2 regions of the Paenibacillus sp. EC2-1 genome follow, and region 2 is predicted to be linked to the other one. Evidence: riboswitches for the same ligand, from Rfam matches in the RefSeq annotation. Region 2 holds a riboswitch; the other holds the start of a gene.
The links. A riboswitch is a leader RNA that binds a small molecule or an ion and turns the genes downstream of it on or off. The one in region 2 is predicted to bind ZMP and ZTP.
Positions count from the first base shown of each region.

Region 1: linked by a shared signal. The riboswitch ahead of rpiB (ribose 5-phosphate isomerase B) and the one ahead of ACK8P5_RS14805 (bifunctional 5,10-methylenetetrahydrofolate dehydrogenase/5,10-methenyltetrahydrofolate cyclohydrolase) in region 2 are both predicted to bind ZMP and ZTP.

Region 1 covers NZ_CP186006.1:5,022,538-5,030,972, forward strand. The annotation lists gene wecB (non-hydrolyzing UDP-N-acetylglucosamine 2-epimerase) at 1-1,048, opposite strand, end outside; gene upp (uracil phosphoribosyltransferase) at 1,094-1,723, opposite strand; gene glyA (serine hydroxymethyltransferase) at 2,026-3,276, opposite strand; gene ACK8P5_RS23660 (TIGR01440 family protein) at 3,348-3,935, opposite strand; gene rpiB (ribose 5-phosphate isomerase B) at 4,023-4,478, opposite strand; ZMP/ZTP riboswitch at 4,631-4,713, opposite strand; gene ACK8P5_RS23670 (low molecular weight protein arginine phosphatase) at 4,788-5,372, opposite strand; gene ACK8P5_RS23675 (manganese efflux pump MntP family protein) at 5,410-5,970, opposite strand; gene ACK8P5_RS23680 (L-threonylcarbamoyladenylate synthase) at 6,046-7,260, opposite strand; gene spoIIR (stage II sporulation protein R) at 7,615-8,313, opposite strand.
Region 2 covers NZ_CP186006.1:3,148,957-3,157,391, forward strand. The annotation lists gene ACK8P5_RS14770 (Na+/H+ antiporter subunit D) at 1-579, opposite strand, end outside; gene ACK8P5_RS14775 (Na(+)/H(+) antiporter subunit C) at 572-910, opposite strand; gene ACK8P5_RS14780 (Na+/H+ antiporter subunit A) at 913-3,771, opposite strand; gene ACK8P5_RS14785 (hypothetical protein) at 4,015-4,239, shown strand; gene ACK8P5_RS14790 (hypothetical protein) at 4,271-4,546, opposite strand; gene ACK8P5_RS14795 (hypothetical protein) at 5,173-5,280, shown strand; partial or broken gene ACK8P5_RS14800 (transposase) at 5,253-5,672, shown strand; gene ACK8P5_RS14805 (bifunctional 5,10-methylenetetrahydrofolate dehydrogenase/5,10-methenyltetrahydrofolate cyclohydrolase) at 5,796-6,644, opposite strand; ZMP/ZTP riboswitch at 6,716-6,793, opposite strand; gene ACK8P5_RS14810 (hypothetical protein) at 6,849-7,034, opposite strand; gene ACK8P5_RS14815 (sucrose-specific PTS transporter subunit IIBC) at 7,102-8,435, opposite strand, start outside.

The DNA.
Region 1 (8,435 bases), 1.9 Mb from region 2:
GATTTGCGGCTTGACTCATAGAATCGTACAACGCTTTATCCGTTAGCAGAGCTTTCGTACGTGCATATACATCCTCTTCGTGGGTACCCACCAGTTCCAGTGTTCCTGCATCGATTCCTTCCGGACGCTCTGTCGTATCACGCAGCACCAATACAGGTACGCCGAACGATGGAGCTTCCTCTTGCAGACCACCCGAATCAGTCACAATGAGGTGTGTATGCGGATAGAAATTGTGCAAATCAACGACATCCAGCGGATCGATGAGCTTAATACGTGGATGATTGCCAAGGATCTCGTGTGCCGGTTCTTTAACCGCAGGGCTTAGATGAACCGGATAGACGATCGCGATATCCTCGAACTCGTCAGCAATCCGTTTGATCGCACGGAAGATGTTCCGATGTGGTTCACCCTGTGATTCCCGGCGATGTGCCGTCATCAGGATCAACCGTTTACCCGCCGCCCAGTCTAGAACAGGGTGTTTATAATCAGGTTGTACTGTGTATTTAAACACATCTGTTACCGTGTTGCCTGTGATATAAATGGTTGAATCATTCTTATTCTCTTTGCGCAAGTTCTCTGCCGACCAGTTGGTGGGAGAAAAATGAATGTCTGCAAGTATACCCGTCAGCTGACGATTCATCTCCTCAGGGTACGGGGAAAGTTTATTCCATGTACGAAGACCTGCTTCTACATGACCTACCTGTATTTTTTGCAAGAAAGCTGCATAGCTGGCAAGGAATGTTGTTAGCGTATCACCATGCACCAATACAATGTCCGGCTTTGCTTCCCGCAGGACAGGCTCTAGTCCCTCCAGCACTCTAACGGTAATTTCATTTAAGGTCTGACGGTCTTTCATGACATCGAGGTCATAATCCGGGACAATCTTAAACACGTCCAGTACCTGATCGAGCATTTGCCGATGCTGCGCTGTTACGCATACTACGGATTCAATATGCTCGGGATGACGCTGAAGTTCCAGAATGAGTGGTGCCATTTTGATGGCTTCCGGACGAACGCCGAATATGGTCATCACTTTCACTTTAGACATGTTCGGTTAACCCCCTCTTTAAAACATCTAATATTCTCTAGATTGTTACTTCGTGCCGTAGAGACGATCTCCTGCATCACCAAGACCAGGAATGATATATCCATGCTCATCTAAGCCCTCATCAAGAGCAGCCACATAGATATCTACATCCGGATGTGCTTCCTGAACAGCTTTCACACCTTCTGGTGCTGCTACCAGGTTCATCATCTTAATCTGGGTGCAACCACGCTTCTTCAGTACATCAATCGCAGCAATCGCGGATCCACCGGTCGCCAGCATAGGATCGATAACAATCAGCTCACGTTCCGTGACGTCGGTAGGAAGCTTCGTATAATATTCTACAGGCTGCAGTGTCTCTGGGTCACGGAACAACCCTACATGTCCCACTTTTGCAGCTGGAAGTAGCTTAACAACACCGTCTAGCATACCAAGACCAGCACGTAGGATCGGAATCAATCCCAGCATACGTCCTGAAATAACTTTCCCTTCCGTCTCAGCTACAGGTGTCTGTACCGAAATGGATTCCAGCGGTATACTGCGAGTAATTTCATAAGCCATCAACGTTGCTACTTCGTCGACCAACTCACGAAAATCCTTTGTGTTGGTCCGCATATCGCGGATAAATGTCAGTTTGTGTTGAATTAATGGGTGATCACAAATCACCAATTTTCCCATGTGTGGTCCCTCCGGTTGGTTACAATATGTTTTTCAATATGGATATGAATTCTAGCGGGCTCCATAAATCCTATCTATTATATCATCACCAAGCTTGATTTCACACCTACATGCATCATGTTTCTTCTATTCTAATAGGGGGAAAAACATGCCATCTTCAAATCAGTAACTTATCCTAGCATACTAGGTTTTCCAATTATCCGAGAAAAAATGCTGAAATATAATTTTCTCAAAAAAAAGCCCCGCCTTCTTCTGAAGACGGGGCCAATGATTGGATAAAACTAAGATGTGCTTACCTATTCTTAGTATTTCATCTCTGGGTAAAGAGGGTATTTCTCTGTCAATTCAGCTACTCTGCGGCTTGCTTCTGCAAGTGTCGCTTCATCTTGCGGCTGACGAAGAGTGAGGGCAATGATCTTAGCGATCTCAACCATCGCTTCTTCATCCATACCACGGGATGTAATAGCCGGTGTACCGATCCGGATACCGCTTGTTACAAACGGACTTGTCGGATCGAACGGAATTGCATTTTTGTTAACTGTAATTCCAATAGAATCAAGCACCTTCTCTGCGTCCTTACCCGTAATGTCGAGATTACGTGTATCAACCAGCATCAGATGGTTGTCAGTTCCACCAGAAACGATGTTAAGGCCTTCAGCTATCAGTGTGTCTGCAAGCACCTTCGCGTTCTTCACAACTTGCTGTGCGTACACTTTGAAGGAAGGTTCGAGTGCTTCACCCAAAGCTACAGCTTTAGATGCAATAACGTGCATAAGCGGTCCACCTTGAGAGCCTGGGAATACTGCTTTATCAATAGCAGCAGCCCAAGGCTGTTTGCAGATGATCATACCACCACGTGGGCCACGAAGTGTTTTGTGCGTAGTAGTCGTAACAAAATGAGCATGTGGAACAGGATTCGGATGCAATCCTGCTGCAACAAGACCTGCGATATGCGCCATATCAACCATGAACAGCGCACCTACATCGTTAGCGATAGAAGCCAGCGCTTCAAAATCGATGGTACGTGGGTATGCACTTGCACCAGCAACGATTAAACGTGGACGATGTTTGAAAGCCGCTTTACGCACTTCGTTGTAATCGATAAGGAATGTATCTTCTTGCACACCATAGGCTACAAAGTTATACAACAGACCAGATGCATTCACAGGACTTCCGTGTGTCAAGTGTCCACCGTGAGCGAGGTTCATGCCGAGAACCGTATCCCCAGGCTTCAGTGCAGCCAAATATACAGCCATGTTCGCTTGAGCACCTGAGTGAGGTTGAACGTTAACATGTTCTGCACCGAACAACTCTTTAGCACGGTCGCGAGCCAGGTCCTCAACGATATCAACACGCTCACAACCACCGTAGTAACGTTTACCCGGATAGCCTTCCGCGTATTTATTCGTGAGCACGGATCCAAGCGCTTCAATAACCGCTTCACTAACGATATTCTCCGAAGCAATAAGTTCAATGTTGCTGCGTTGACGTTTGAGTTCCAAATCCATAGCTTCCAGTACAGCCGGGTCTTGCTTACGCAAATTCTCCATCATCTTCGTTTCCTCCCCAAATTAAAAAATATTATATGGTATATCATCAATCACAACATCAAACTTACTAGACCTTAATCACAAGAAGTGGAGTTCATATCTTGCTCCAACCGATAAACGGCTCGCTGCCCACCAATCAACTTCGGTCTTGTCAGTGCTGCGGTCACGCGTGCTTCCCCGATAAAACGAATACTAGGCCGAAATGGTACAGCAACCGGGCGCAGATGCATTCCGATCATGGTCTCACCGATATCTATACCGGCATGTGCCGAGATGCTCTCAGCAAGGCACGGAGCAGCAAGACTTCGGTAAGCTGCGGAAGCCATGGACCCGCCCGCATGCGGAATAGGTACAGCAGCCACTTCCGTCAGTCCCAGATGTTCGAGAAGTTCTCGTTCCACCACAAGTGCACGGTTCAAGTGCTCACAGCATTGAAATGCAGTATGAAAGCCAAACTCAGCTTGCACTTCCTCAATACCATTCAATACTTGACGAGCCGTCTCAAGCGCACCACCGGTACCTATCTTGCGACCGGCAACCTCACTTGTACTTGTTCCAATAACCAGTATTTTGCCTCGTCCCAAGCCTGCAGCCTGGGCCAGCTCCCGTACAATCGTCTCGGTTTGCTCTTTCAAATCATGATCATTCGAGTAATCTGTCATGTCACAGCCCCCCATGGATGCGATCGCCCTGAACACAAGCTAACGCCAGAATTAAGCAGGCATTAGCTTGCATCACCTGCGATGAGCTTAACCTTTCAGATAGCGTTCCTCAATGGCCTTGATCTTGTTAACCCTGCCAACATGCCGTTCACCCTGACTAAATTCTGTACCGAGCCAAGCTGTAACAATCTCAGCTGCCAATCCAGGACCTACCACTCGTTCTCCGAGAGCCAGCACGTTGCTGTCATTATGCTCACGGGTAGCTTTTGCCGAAAATACATCATGCGTCAGTGCACAGCGAATGCCTGGCACCTTGTTCGCTGCAATACTCATGCCAATTCCCGTTCCACAGATCAGAATGCCGCGGTCAGCTTCTCCGGATACGACCTTCTCACATACCGGAAGTGCATAATCCGGATAATCGACCGAATCAGAGCAGCCGCAACCCAAGTCCTCAACTTCATGTCCAAGACTGCGAATAACCTGCGAAATTTCCTCTCTCAAACGAATACCAGCATGATCTGTGCCTAATGCGATTTTCATATGAAAAACCCCCTTGTATGTTTCGTCTTTTGTCACCGTAATTCACAAAAACAATGTAAACCACGTGTACAACAACTTGTATCATTATAACCCAAATTGTCATTAAAAGACGAAAAAAAGAGCAGTCCGCGCACGTGAAATGTGCACCAATTGCTCTTTGCCCAGGCGACCGGCCGTATGTTTCCGATGCTCCATCGTGGTTTCATCCACTTCGTCGCCAGTTACATCGGAATCCGTGTTTTTCCACTTCATCTTAAATCAAACTCAGCAGAAAAGCAACGGATAAATGTTTATATATTCGTGCAGCTTCTACTTATGCTCATTCCCTAGCTTATCCAGCAAGCGGAACAACGCTAAGCGAATTTCTGCTGCTGTAGCCTCATAATCCTCCAGTGAACCACCGAATGGATCAGATATGTCAAAGCTCGGAATACGCTGTCTAAGTTCGATAAGACGCACCTTGTCCTGCTCCTGAAGCTCACCACCAAGGGATCTTGTCATCTCCATTGATGCAAGCAGACTGTCCTGCTCTTGCAGATCCCGAAGCACCTGCTCATCATTCTCAACGTACTCCTTAAGCGTATGAACCTTGTCCGCCGCATAAGGAAACTGACGAATCGCGTACTGTTTATGGGATAGCGTCAATGTCAGAATCATATCCGCCCATTCCACAAGATCTGTGCTGAGTGGTTTGGAGCTATGACATTCTTCAATCTGCTGATCCCGAAGAACCGTCCCGGCATGACTAGATATAGGCATTCCCTCTACAGCGGCAACACCTGCGGAACGCACTTCGAGCGAAATCCCTCTTCCCTCGGCAAGCTTACGCAGCATACCCTCAGCCATGGGACTACGACAGGTGTTGCCGGTGCAGACAAATAATATGTTTTTCACGGTCTCCACCTCCCAAAATTCCATTGCCGTTATTGTATCAAATTATAAACATCAAACCAAATGCTAGCAGAATAACGCCGCCTATCATTTCTCCATATTCACCAAGCTTACTAGCTGCATGTCGTCCCAGCATAAGCCCCATAATCGACATGAGTCCCCCAATTACACCGAAAGATACCACGATCAATAAGACATCTTTGACAAACATACCAAGGGAGACGCCCACAGAGAATGAGTCGATGCTGACACTAAGTGCAAACAACAGCATTCCTAGCAGCGTGGTGTGATTAACAAGCTTACCTTCTTCCTTACGAAAAGAATTCCAGATCATATGTCCACCCAGAAGTATGAGCAGCCCACCCGCTGCAAGCCCTGTAACTTGTCCAAGCAAAGAGCCGACATATCTTCCCGCAAATAACCCAATCAGCGGCATAAGCATATGGAAGAACGCAATTAGCAGACTGATATTCAGAATATGCCTCAGCCGAATACCTCTCATCCCAACGCCAATACCTAATGAAAATGCGTCCAATCCCAGTGCCACAGCCATAATTAGGATGGTCGCGAGTTGCCCTGATTGGACAGACGATTCCAACATCCGAATTTCCCCCAAGTCCCTATGGTCTTGTACACCATATGCGGACAAGGAAGGAATCATTCCGGATAGTCGTTATTATTCTACTTGCAAAATATGATGGCCTGCTGCTTTAAGAAGCCGATTCATCACTGCAGCGCCGAGACCCTTCTCCGGGCAGGACTCTGCCAGAAGAAAGGTCGCGCCCTCTTCATCGAATTGGCGCAGCCCGGCGTAAAGCCGGTGGGCCGCTTCCTCCGGTGCGGCCAAACTGCCGAGCGAGACGACGACGTCCGCGCGGTAGCGACCGATGTGCTCGTCGAATGACAGCACACCGGTCTTCTCCCCGCGCGCCTGCGCGGCGTCGAGCTCGGCCTGGATCTTGGCGGACACGGCTTCAGCCGTCCGCCCTTGCACGATGCACAGCGCACCCTTGGGTGCGTAGTGCGTGTACTTCATGCCCGGCGAGCGTGGCGCCGGGCTGTTGGCGCTCCCGGCGCGCGCAAGCGCCGGGTCGCGCTGGACGCTTGCCGCTAATACGGCAAGCTGCTCTTCCGTGACGCCGCCGGGGCGCAGCACCGTCACGGTACCGTCCTGGCTCGCCTGGACGACCGTCGACTCGACACCGACCCCGGCGGGGCCGCCGTCGAGAATACCGTCGATGCTACCCGCCAGGTCCTCAAACACATGGCTGGCCAGCGTCGGACTTGGCCGGCCAGAGCGGTTCGCACTAGGCGCAGCGAGCGGACACCCTGCGGCGCTAATCAAGGCCAGCGCCACCTTATGATCCGGCATGCGCACTGCTACCGTATCCAGTCCAGCCGTTACGCGCGTAGACACCGCACCGGGCTTCACAGGCAAAACGAGCGTCAGCGGTCCCGGCCAGAAGGCATCCATCAAACGCCGTTCGGTCTCATTCACATGCAGAACAAGGCCATCCAACTGACTCTTGTCCGATATATGCACGATAAGTGGATTATCTGAGGGCCTACCTTTTGCTGCAAAAATCCGCTCCACCGCATCCGTGTTTCCTGCATCAGCACCTAGACCGTAGACCGTTTCGGTCGGAAAAGCTACCGTTCCGCCCGCTGCAAGCACTCTGCCAGCTTGTTCAAGCACAACCGCGTCCCCTTGTTCTAGGTGCAATCCAGAAGCAACTTTTTCATCTTTTTCAATATCACTCTTCGTGGAACGTCCAACAATCGTGTTCATCCCGATATCTGATTTATCACCCATGTTCATCCGCCACATTTTGGTGACACGATGGGGAGCAACAATTTCCTGTTCACTGATTCGATTCTCTTTTCGATCCATTGTCATCCCAAACTTTCTATATATTAGATCATCCAGCAGCTATATTAATCTCACATTGCCACAAGGATGGATTGCTATATCGTCATCGATTCAGTACCCATGCACCCTTCACATCTTGGATTTAACTGACCACAAGAAAAAGCGCTTGTATCTCACAGCAACCAGCAGCCCATCATGATCGGACCCTAACGCTAAAGAGAAAGCACTCTTCTGCTAAAAAGTGTATCATATTCTACTGTGATTGACGATTCGAATTCCACCTTAAAGCCTGCACCGTATACTCTAGTATTGTCACCTTAACTATTATTACTGCGATTGTAAGAATCATTGCTAGCTAGAAAGTGCTCTATTCCTTTATGCAAATAACCCAGACACCCATTCCCACAATCCTATGAACATGTCCCACAGGAAGAACCGCACCTCTGGTTCACTTGAATTTGCATTACTTCGTTCTTCTGAAGCGTTGCTGTCATCCGCTTTAGCAGAAGCCGTCCGCACTTCACCATCTACCGGCTGAGCCGCTGCATCACCACTACCTGCATCGATGAAGCATAGCGGTGGGAATAGTACGCACCACCAATTCTGTCCTTTTCCTTCACCTAACGTAATCCGAACAGCCTCATATTCTCCTGCGGGATAGACCGTCCCACCATATAGCTTCGTGGGAAATGGAACGCTTCCCAGTGTCACATCATAAGCATATGTAATACCACGCTTGGACAACTCTTGGCCAACCAACTGACGGATTTCAGGCAAATGACTTCGAGTTAAGACTTTTGCGTCCTCTAAACTTTGCGGATTGTCCAATTCAATTACCCACTGCTGCATTTGGGCTACAACTGCATCACGGATTTCACGTTTCACAAGCTGATCGGACGGGTTATCCGAATTAGCCAAAATCCGAAGACGGATAGACTCTGCCGGGATCGGTCCTCCTGCTACTGCAGCGTCGATTCGTTGCCCTTCCCAGGCCATCACAATCATAAATAATATAGATAAGAGCATGATCATTTGTTTAACAATAATACGTAGTGTCTCGCTATGCTTTCTCATAATGCCAGCCACCTCTCAAGAATAATCTATGATGTCTATCAGTATGTCCGTGATTGAGAGAGTTAAACGTGTAAACTAGCATTTTATTAAAAAGATAGAGTAGAGACACAAAAAGCCCCAAA
Region 2 (8,435 bases):
AGATAAATGAGCCATATTCAGCGTACCCACTACTCCATACAGATACGCCATCGCTGCGACAAATAAGCTCGATGAGATGATATTAATCAACACATATTTCAGCGTCTCCCTAAGCTGCCGTTTCGTACCCCCAAGTACAATCAATGCATACGAAGCGATGAGCATAACTTCAAAGCATACAAACAGGTTAAATAGATCACCCGTCAGAAAAGAGCCTATCACACCTGCAAGAATGAATTGAACAAAAGGGTAAAAATAATACTTTTCACGCTGTTCCCCTATCGTACGGAAGGCATACAAGAGACAGCCTGCCGCTACGACAAGCGTCGTTAAAACAAGCAGCGCTGCAAACATATCCGCTACAAATACAATCCCGTAAGGCGGCATCCAGCCCCCCATGTAAAGAGTCTGTATTCCCTTGTCCTGCACCTGTCCAATCAAAATGACAACAGAGATGATATTAATTACAACACTGATTATGCTGATCCACCGCTGCGCTTTAACCTGCTTGGGCAGGAATATGAGAACCACTGCAGTTAATAAAGGGATCAGAAGTGGGAGAACGATCAGGTTATTCATCTTCATTCCCCCTCAACTCTTCCATATCATCTGTTCCGAGCCGCTGATATGCCTTATAAGCTAGCACGAAAAAGAATGATGTCACACCGAAACTAATAACGATGGATGTCAGTATTAGCGCCTGAGGGAGCGGATCTACATAAGATTCCGCTTGCTCTCCTAAAAGCGGTGCTGCCCCTGTCTTCAATCTAGCTGTCGTGAGCAACAATAAGTGAATTCCATGCGTTAGCAGGGACGTTCCCAAAATGATACGGAGTAAACTTTTGGAGAGAATCAAGTAAACCCCTACGGCGAACAAGACGCCGATGGCAAGTGACATATATAGTTCCATGGCTAGTCGTCCCTCCCAATTGAATAAATAATCGTCATGGTGACTCCAACGACCGCCAAATATACACCTAAGTCGAATAATACAGCGGTCGCCAGCTCCGTATCACCAAGCAGTGGTAGATCAAAATGATTAAAAGCATGGCTGAGGAATGGTGCACCAAACAAAAATGATCCCATAGCTGTAAGGTAAGCGATCAGAAGACCAACAGCTGCCATTGCTCTGTAGTTTACTGGAACAATCTTTCGGCTTACATCCAGACCAAAAGCCATAGATAGAAGCACTAAGGCAGATGCAGTCATGAGCCCTCCAATGAAGCCGCCACCTGTACTGTTATGCCCTGCAAGGAAGAGATACAGCGCAAATGTCAGTACGATAAAAATGACAATCTTCGAGATGGTTCTTAAGATTACGTCGTTGCTATTCGGAAGAAGAATATCAAGTCTCCGCTCTCTCTGTCCCAGTATCGCATCACCTGGATCAATCTTAATCATTGCATATATTGCAAGTGCAGCAACACAGAGTACCGTAATTTCAAGCATCGTATCAAATCCACGGAAGTCAACGAGTATAACGTTAACTACGTTCTTACCTCCCGCGAGTTCTTTACTTCCTTTGATGAAGAAATCTGAAATGGGTTCAAACATTCTGCCGCTGGAAGCTCCTAATGCAATCAATGTCATTACGATACCAACACCTGCAGAAATGAGCGCATTTGTCCATTTGAAACTAAGTTTAACTTTCTCCTTCTTCAGTTTCGGCAAATGATAGAAGCAGAGCAGAAACAACATAACAGAGACCGTCTCTACAATCATCTGAGTGAGTGCCAGATCCGGCGCTCTGAAGATAACAAAGAACAGTGTAACCATATATCCTGACATACCGGTCAAAATAATCGCTACAAGTCGTGTGCGGACAAATAGAAGTGCCAGCACGGAAACAACAAGTACGACAATAACGATTGCTTCATAGAACGACACAGGCGCAAAATTCGAGGTATCGATCTTAATACCACCGGTATATACGATAGCGTAACTTAATAGCGCGATCATAAAAGCAAATATATAGATGACATAGTGACGAATGGATCCAGTCATATATGTTCCTGTAATCTTATGACCTCCACGCTCTAATGTAGAGAGACCACGGTCGTAAGCGCGATTAAAAGTGATTCGGTTAAATAACGGTCTGTTTAACAAGCGTACTTTTCCATAGAGCTTGTAAAGGATCGTCCCTAGAATGATAACTCCAATCGTCATAAAGATCTCTGTAGTCCAGCCGTGCCAGAACTCAATCTTCACGAGGAATTTATCACCAGGTGTTAGCATATCAGGCATAATAGCTGCCATTGCAGGCTCGATTAACGAGTATGACAAAATGTTTGGGAATAACCCGAACAATACGACAAGCGAAGCCAAGATCACCGGTGGAATAAGCATGCCGAGTGGAGCTTCATGAGGTTTCTTATTAAGCTTGTTCGGTTGAAACTTCCCTGTAAAAGTTTTGAACACCAAGATCATGCTGTACAGGAATGTAAATACACTTGCTACCCAAGCAACAACAGGAATGAGAATACTCCATGTCTCCGCATTCCAGAAATTCATTTCGGTGGCGTGAAGCACAGCCGTAAAGAACATTTCTTTACTTAGAAAACCATTAAAAGGTGGTAATCCTGCCATCGAGAATGCACCTATTGCGGCGATCGTAAAAGTGATGGGCATCAGTGACATCAAGCCGCCAAGCTTGCGGATATCACGCGTACCTGTCTCATGGTCAACGATACCTACCACCATAAACAATGCACCCTTAAATGTAGCGTGATTGATAAGATGGAAGATCGCTGCGGTTGTTGCTTTTGTGTAGATGAGGGAGTCAGGATTCCCCGAGTAAAAGGCGGCAGCGGAACCAAGACCTAGCAAGCTCATAATTAGACCCAACTGACTTATGGTTGAGAATGCTAGTAGAGCTTTAAGATCGGTCTGTTTAATAGCCCGTATTGAGCCGTATATGAGTGTGGTTAATCCCACGGCTGTTACAATCCAGAACCATTCGGCTTGACCTGCGAACACAGGACTAAAGCGGGCAACCAAATACAGTCCTGCTTTAACCATCGTAGCAGAGTGAAGATAAGCACTGACAGGTGTAGGTGCTTCCATTGCGTCAGGTAACCAAATATGAAATGGAAACTGAGCTGATTTCGTAAATGCCCCAAGCAGAATAAGAATCATAGCAGGAATAAATAATCCATGACTTGTCATCTCACTGCTATTAGCTATGATTTCGCGAACACTCATACTGTTTGACATGATGGATAGCATCAGGAATCCAGTAAACATAGCAAGACCACCAAATACAGTGATGAGCATGGACTTTAATGCTCCGTATCTGGAACGATCACGCGTATGCCAGAAAGCGATTAGAAGAAAAGACGATACACTTGTCAATTCCCAAAATCCATAAAGCACCAATACGTTGTCTGATAACACAACGCCGAGCATAGCTCCCATGAACAGAAGCAGATAAACATAAAAACGATGGATTGCTTCTTTGTTCTTATCCATATAGAACACGGAATAGAAGACAACAAGCATACCAATCCCTGTAATCAGGAGAGCAAATAACAAGCTTAGCCCATCCAGATATACGGTGAAGTTAATACCTAATGAAGGGATCCACCGTAAGGTTGAAAGTACACCTTCCCCATCTTGTATAAAAGGGATCCTGCCAATGAAATATGCAAATAATAAGGCAGGAACAGGTAGAATAAACCATCCTGTGTGTACTCGTTTCATGTACTTGTAAAGCAGAGGTACCAGAACGGCATAAAATATCGGTACCATAATGGCGACGTGAAGCAGCGACAAGTTGATTCCTCCTTAGCCCAAAAATGTTAATCTTCCCTTAGTATTGCCAATACAAAGATCGTAAGACCGAAAAAACGCAAAAAGAGCCCGCTGTTGGCAGGCTCCTCCGGTTACTTCCATATGTAATTAGCGTACAACTTCAAACTGTGAATCAGTATATCTTAAATTCAGCGTTTTTGTCAAAAGAAAAATGAATGAAAATAATTCAATTGGGCATCACTCTTAAGTGAGGAGTGATAAAGAATGATCATCAGAAAGATCACAGTTTGCGTATTGCTATTCGCTGTTCTACTTATGGGTGCAGTCCTCCTGGACAACCACATCAGCCGGATCCATTACCCTGATTCTACGATCTCACCATTTAGCTACAATGATAATATAAACATTCATAATCCAATGGAAACAGAAAGCACTCGATTCTTTTTACCACGAGAATATATCCGAATTCTGTATCACCTAGACGAGTAAACAAGCGTTTAGGGTATCTAGGGTATATGTGTTACAGATTTTTAAAAGCTTTAATGAAACGCTCCGGGCTATCTTTTACCATATAGGAGTATACGCCGAATTTCGTATGCAAGTAAAGAAAGCCGCCAGCCTCTCCCATCTGACGATAGGACAAGTCAAATACATCTGCAACCTTAAATTCACGATACTGTGTTACAATCCGATCGTGGTACAAATACAATGTCCGGTTATCCTCATACATGATTTGTTCCGTACTTCCAATCTCTCTTTGAATTTTGTAATAGGGCTGTACAGCCAACCAATCCATATTCGCCCTCCCTGATCTAATCATTTCAAATTTATTACCCATTGTAGCACATAAAATGTGTGGGATTATTTTACACCATAGTCGAATAACCCTTGTAACCATTGGTGATGCATTCATGATCTAACTCAGAAAAGGGGCTGTCCCAAAAGATCTAGGATCTTGCGGGATGGCCTCGTTTGTTGTTGTGAGATGCTCCGCGTACGAAACGTTCCTCCCCTCGCTGTTGCCCCCAAATTTCCGGGAATTATTCTAGCAAGGAAGAAATTCGGGGGCAAAGGCATATGCTTCCGGTGCTAGCTTTCCTTCGGAAAGCTTTTAGGCGACCGCTACCGCTGGTCCGGAATCGTTTCGTTCTCTCCGCTGCTTCGTGCATACCATCCAAAGACAGATAACACAAAGAAACCGCCCTCTAGTAGAATGGAAGTACGACCAACCATCTAAAAAAGGAGCGGTTTCATTTGTATATTCAATATACCATGGATCAACTTTATCTGCCAATGGATTTAGAGGACGATATTCCGTCCAATCACCTTGTTAGTGTAGTCAATGAAGCGATCAATCGCTTAGATGACCGAATCTTCCAAGCTGCCTATCCAGGTGGAAGACGAAATAGCTACCATCCCAAAATGCTCAACAAGGTCCTTATTTACGCCTACACCCAGCGAATGTATTCCTCTCGTCAAATCGCCAAGGCACTCCGAGAGAATGGACGTGTGTGGCTGGATGTAAGCTGAGATTTTGATATGAAAGTAAGGAAAAGACAGAGAGCAGATACGAGATTCGAAAGCGACCCTACCGGAGTGAAAGCTGTGAAGGTTGTCCACTCAAAGAAGCTTGCACCAAAGCAAAAGGAAATCGTGAAATCACGGTAAGCATGGAATACCTGCGCTACAAACAACAAGCTCGTGAGAAACTTAGAAGTGAGAAAGGGTACGCACTGTCAGTTCGAAGGATGATGGAACCGGAAAGTGTATTTGAGCAATTCAAGAACAACCGAGGGTTTAGACGATTTCTGCTTCGAGGCCTGTCGAAAGTGAGCCTTGAGGTCGGATGGCTTTCGCTCGCCCATAACCTGTTGAAGAAGGCGGCAATAGACCAAAATAAAGACATGGCGGTGCTGGGATAACCTCCCTGACTCCACCATGTCTATATTTTTCGCTTCATATTTCACTCATGTGAGCTGCCTCGTAAACAAGAATCTATTTTTGGAACAGCCTCTTGTTTCTCTTCTTTTTCATTATGGTTAGTATTACTTCACAGCAATCTTCTCTGCTGCATCAACCGTATGCTTGAGAAGTGTTGCAATCGTCACTGGGCCTACACCACCTGGAACGGGCGTTATCGCACTTGCACGCTCATAACACGCCTCGTAATCACAGTCTCCTATGTTCCCTTCATTATAGCCTGCATCCATAATCACGGCACCTGGCTTAATCCAGTCTCCTTGGATAAAGTTCGGCTTACCAACTGCAGCCACAACAATATCCCCTTGAGAGACCAATTGATCCAGGTTCTGTGTTCTCGAATGACAGATTGTAACCGTAGCATTTCGGTTCAGAAGCATCAAGGATACTGGCTTACCGAGGATTGGACTTCTGCCAACAACAACGGCATGCTTTCCTTCCATAGGAAGCTTGTATTCGTCCATAATAGCTAGAATGGCAGCAGGAGTACATGAAGGAAATGCAGCCTGATCAAATGCATTTTGTGCAAACCCTAGCATTGTAACGCCATCCACATCTTTTTCGATAGAAATAGCTTCAAATGCAGCACGTTCATCAATATGATGAGGAACAGGATGCTGCAGCAATATTCCGTGTACAGAGGGATCGTTATTCAGATCTTGAATAACGTTGATCAACTCCTCCGTAGAAGTAGACGCCTCCAACACAACCCGTTTGGAATCAATTCCAAGTCTTTTGCAGGCGTTACCTTTCATGCGGACATATGTTTCAGAAGCAGGGTCATCCCCAACAAGAATCGTGGCAAGACAAGGTGTTACACCTTTTTCTAACAATTGGTTTACACGATCCTTCAATACCTCTTTAATATTACTCGCTACTTGATTACCATCCAAAATCAACGGTTCGTTCTTCATGCTAATCAGCCCTTTCGACATTTATGTTAATAAAACACAAAGAGGTAAAGCGATTCTGATTAGAATCGCTTTACCTCTGCCCAGGCGTACGGCTGTTATCTATGTGCTCCCTCATGGTATTCCATGTTACGCCAGTTACACATAGTAGTTTTTTTTAATATATCACGTTTTGAAGTAAGGTGCACCTGAATTTCCTGATGTGATTTACGAATCTTTTTTTCTACGATTCCTCAAGTGTTCCATCAATTCAAGCGCTCCTATAAATAGAACGAACAATATAAACATTGAAATAGACCGGCCATAATCGATCAGACCGAACTGCGGAGCGACCGCAGCCGTGATCCCTACAACGATTATCCCGAGTACAGACAATTTCCACCCTCTAAACATTGATGTATGACTCCTCGCTATTCAGCTTCTTGTCCATCATTATACAATGTTCTCAGGCAGAAAAAATCTATTTTTTGTTAGCAAGGTCATTCAGCATTCGATCATTAAATCCAAAGAACCAAGTTAATGTGAACGCAACACCCATCGCGACTAAGTTACACAAAATATAAAGTGGGAGCTGACTGTTCAAGTACAAGAGCGTTCCTGGTATAACTGTTACAGCCATGCCTGTCGCTTTTAACTGTAACAAAGAAGCCATAAAACCACCAACACCACCACCGATAAGCCCCATCACAAATGGTTTGACATATCGAAGATTAACCCCGAAAATAGCCGGCTCTGAAATACCTAGAAAAGCAGAGAATGACGATGGAAGAGAAAGCGCCTTTAGCTTCTTATTCTTGGTCTTCAAGCCCACAGCTAGGCAAGCTGCCCCTTGAGCAGCCATTGCACTTGTGACAATCGCATTAAATGGATTAGCACCCGTACGCTCTAGCAACTGAATTTCTAGAAAATTAAAGATATGGTGCACACCGGTGACCACAATGATCTGATTAAAGAAGCCAATGATAAGCCCCGCCAGTCCAAATGGAAGCTCTAGCAAGTAAGTCGTTGCATTTAGAACAACCTCTTCAACCGAGTGAAATACCGGACCAATGGCAAATAGTCCAAGCGCAATCATAACCACAAGTGTTAGGAATGGAGTTACGATTAGATCCAGCGCTTCCGGAATTCTTTTTCTAAGAAAACGTTCAAACTTTGCCCCTATGAGTCCCATGAAAAAAGCGGGAAGCACGGACCCCTGGTAACCTACAACAGGTATGAATCCAAGGAAAATAAGTGCTTCTGATGAACCATTAGCTACTTCATAAGCATTTGGAAGAGCAGGATTAACAAGCATTAATCCGAGCACAATCCCTAGAACTGGACTACCTCCAAAAACCCTGAAGGCAGACCATGCCACTAGCGCAGGTAGAAAGGCGAACGCCGTATCTGTGAGCACCTGAGTGAATAATAGGAAATTAGGAGAAATATCTGCTGGGGTTGCACCAAACCAAGCAAGCATTTGTTCTTGTGTCAGTAGCCCCCTAAGCCCCATGAATAGCCCTGTTGCGACCAATACGGGAATAATTGGCACGAACACATCACCAAATGTACGAATGGCCCGTTGAAAAGCATTGCCTGATTTTTTTGATTCCTTCTTCAACTCATCTTTACTTGTACTCTCAAGCCCTAGGTTTTCAACGGCTTCAAATATTTGATTGACCGTACCTGTACCGAAGATGATCTGATACTGACCTGAGTTGAAAAATGCACCTTTAACCTTATCGATATTCTCCACTTTCTTCTGGTCAATCTTCTCCTTATCATGCACCATGATACGGAGTCTAGTTGCACAGT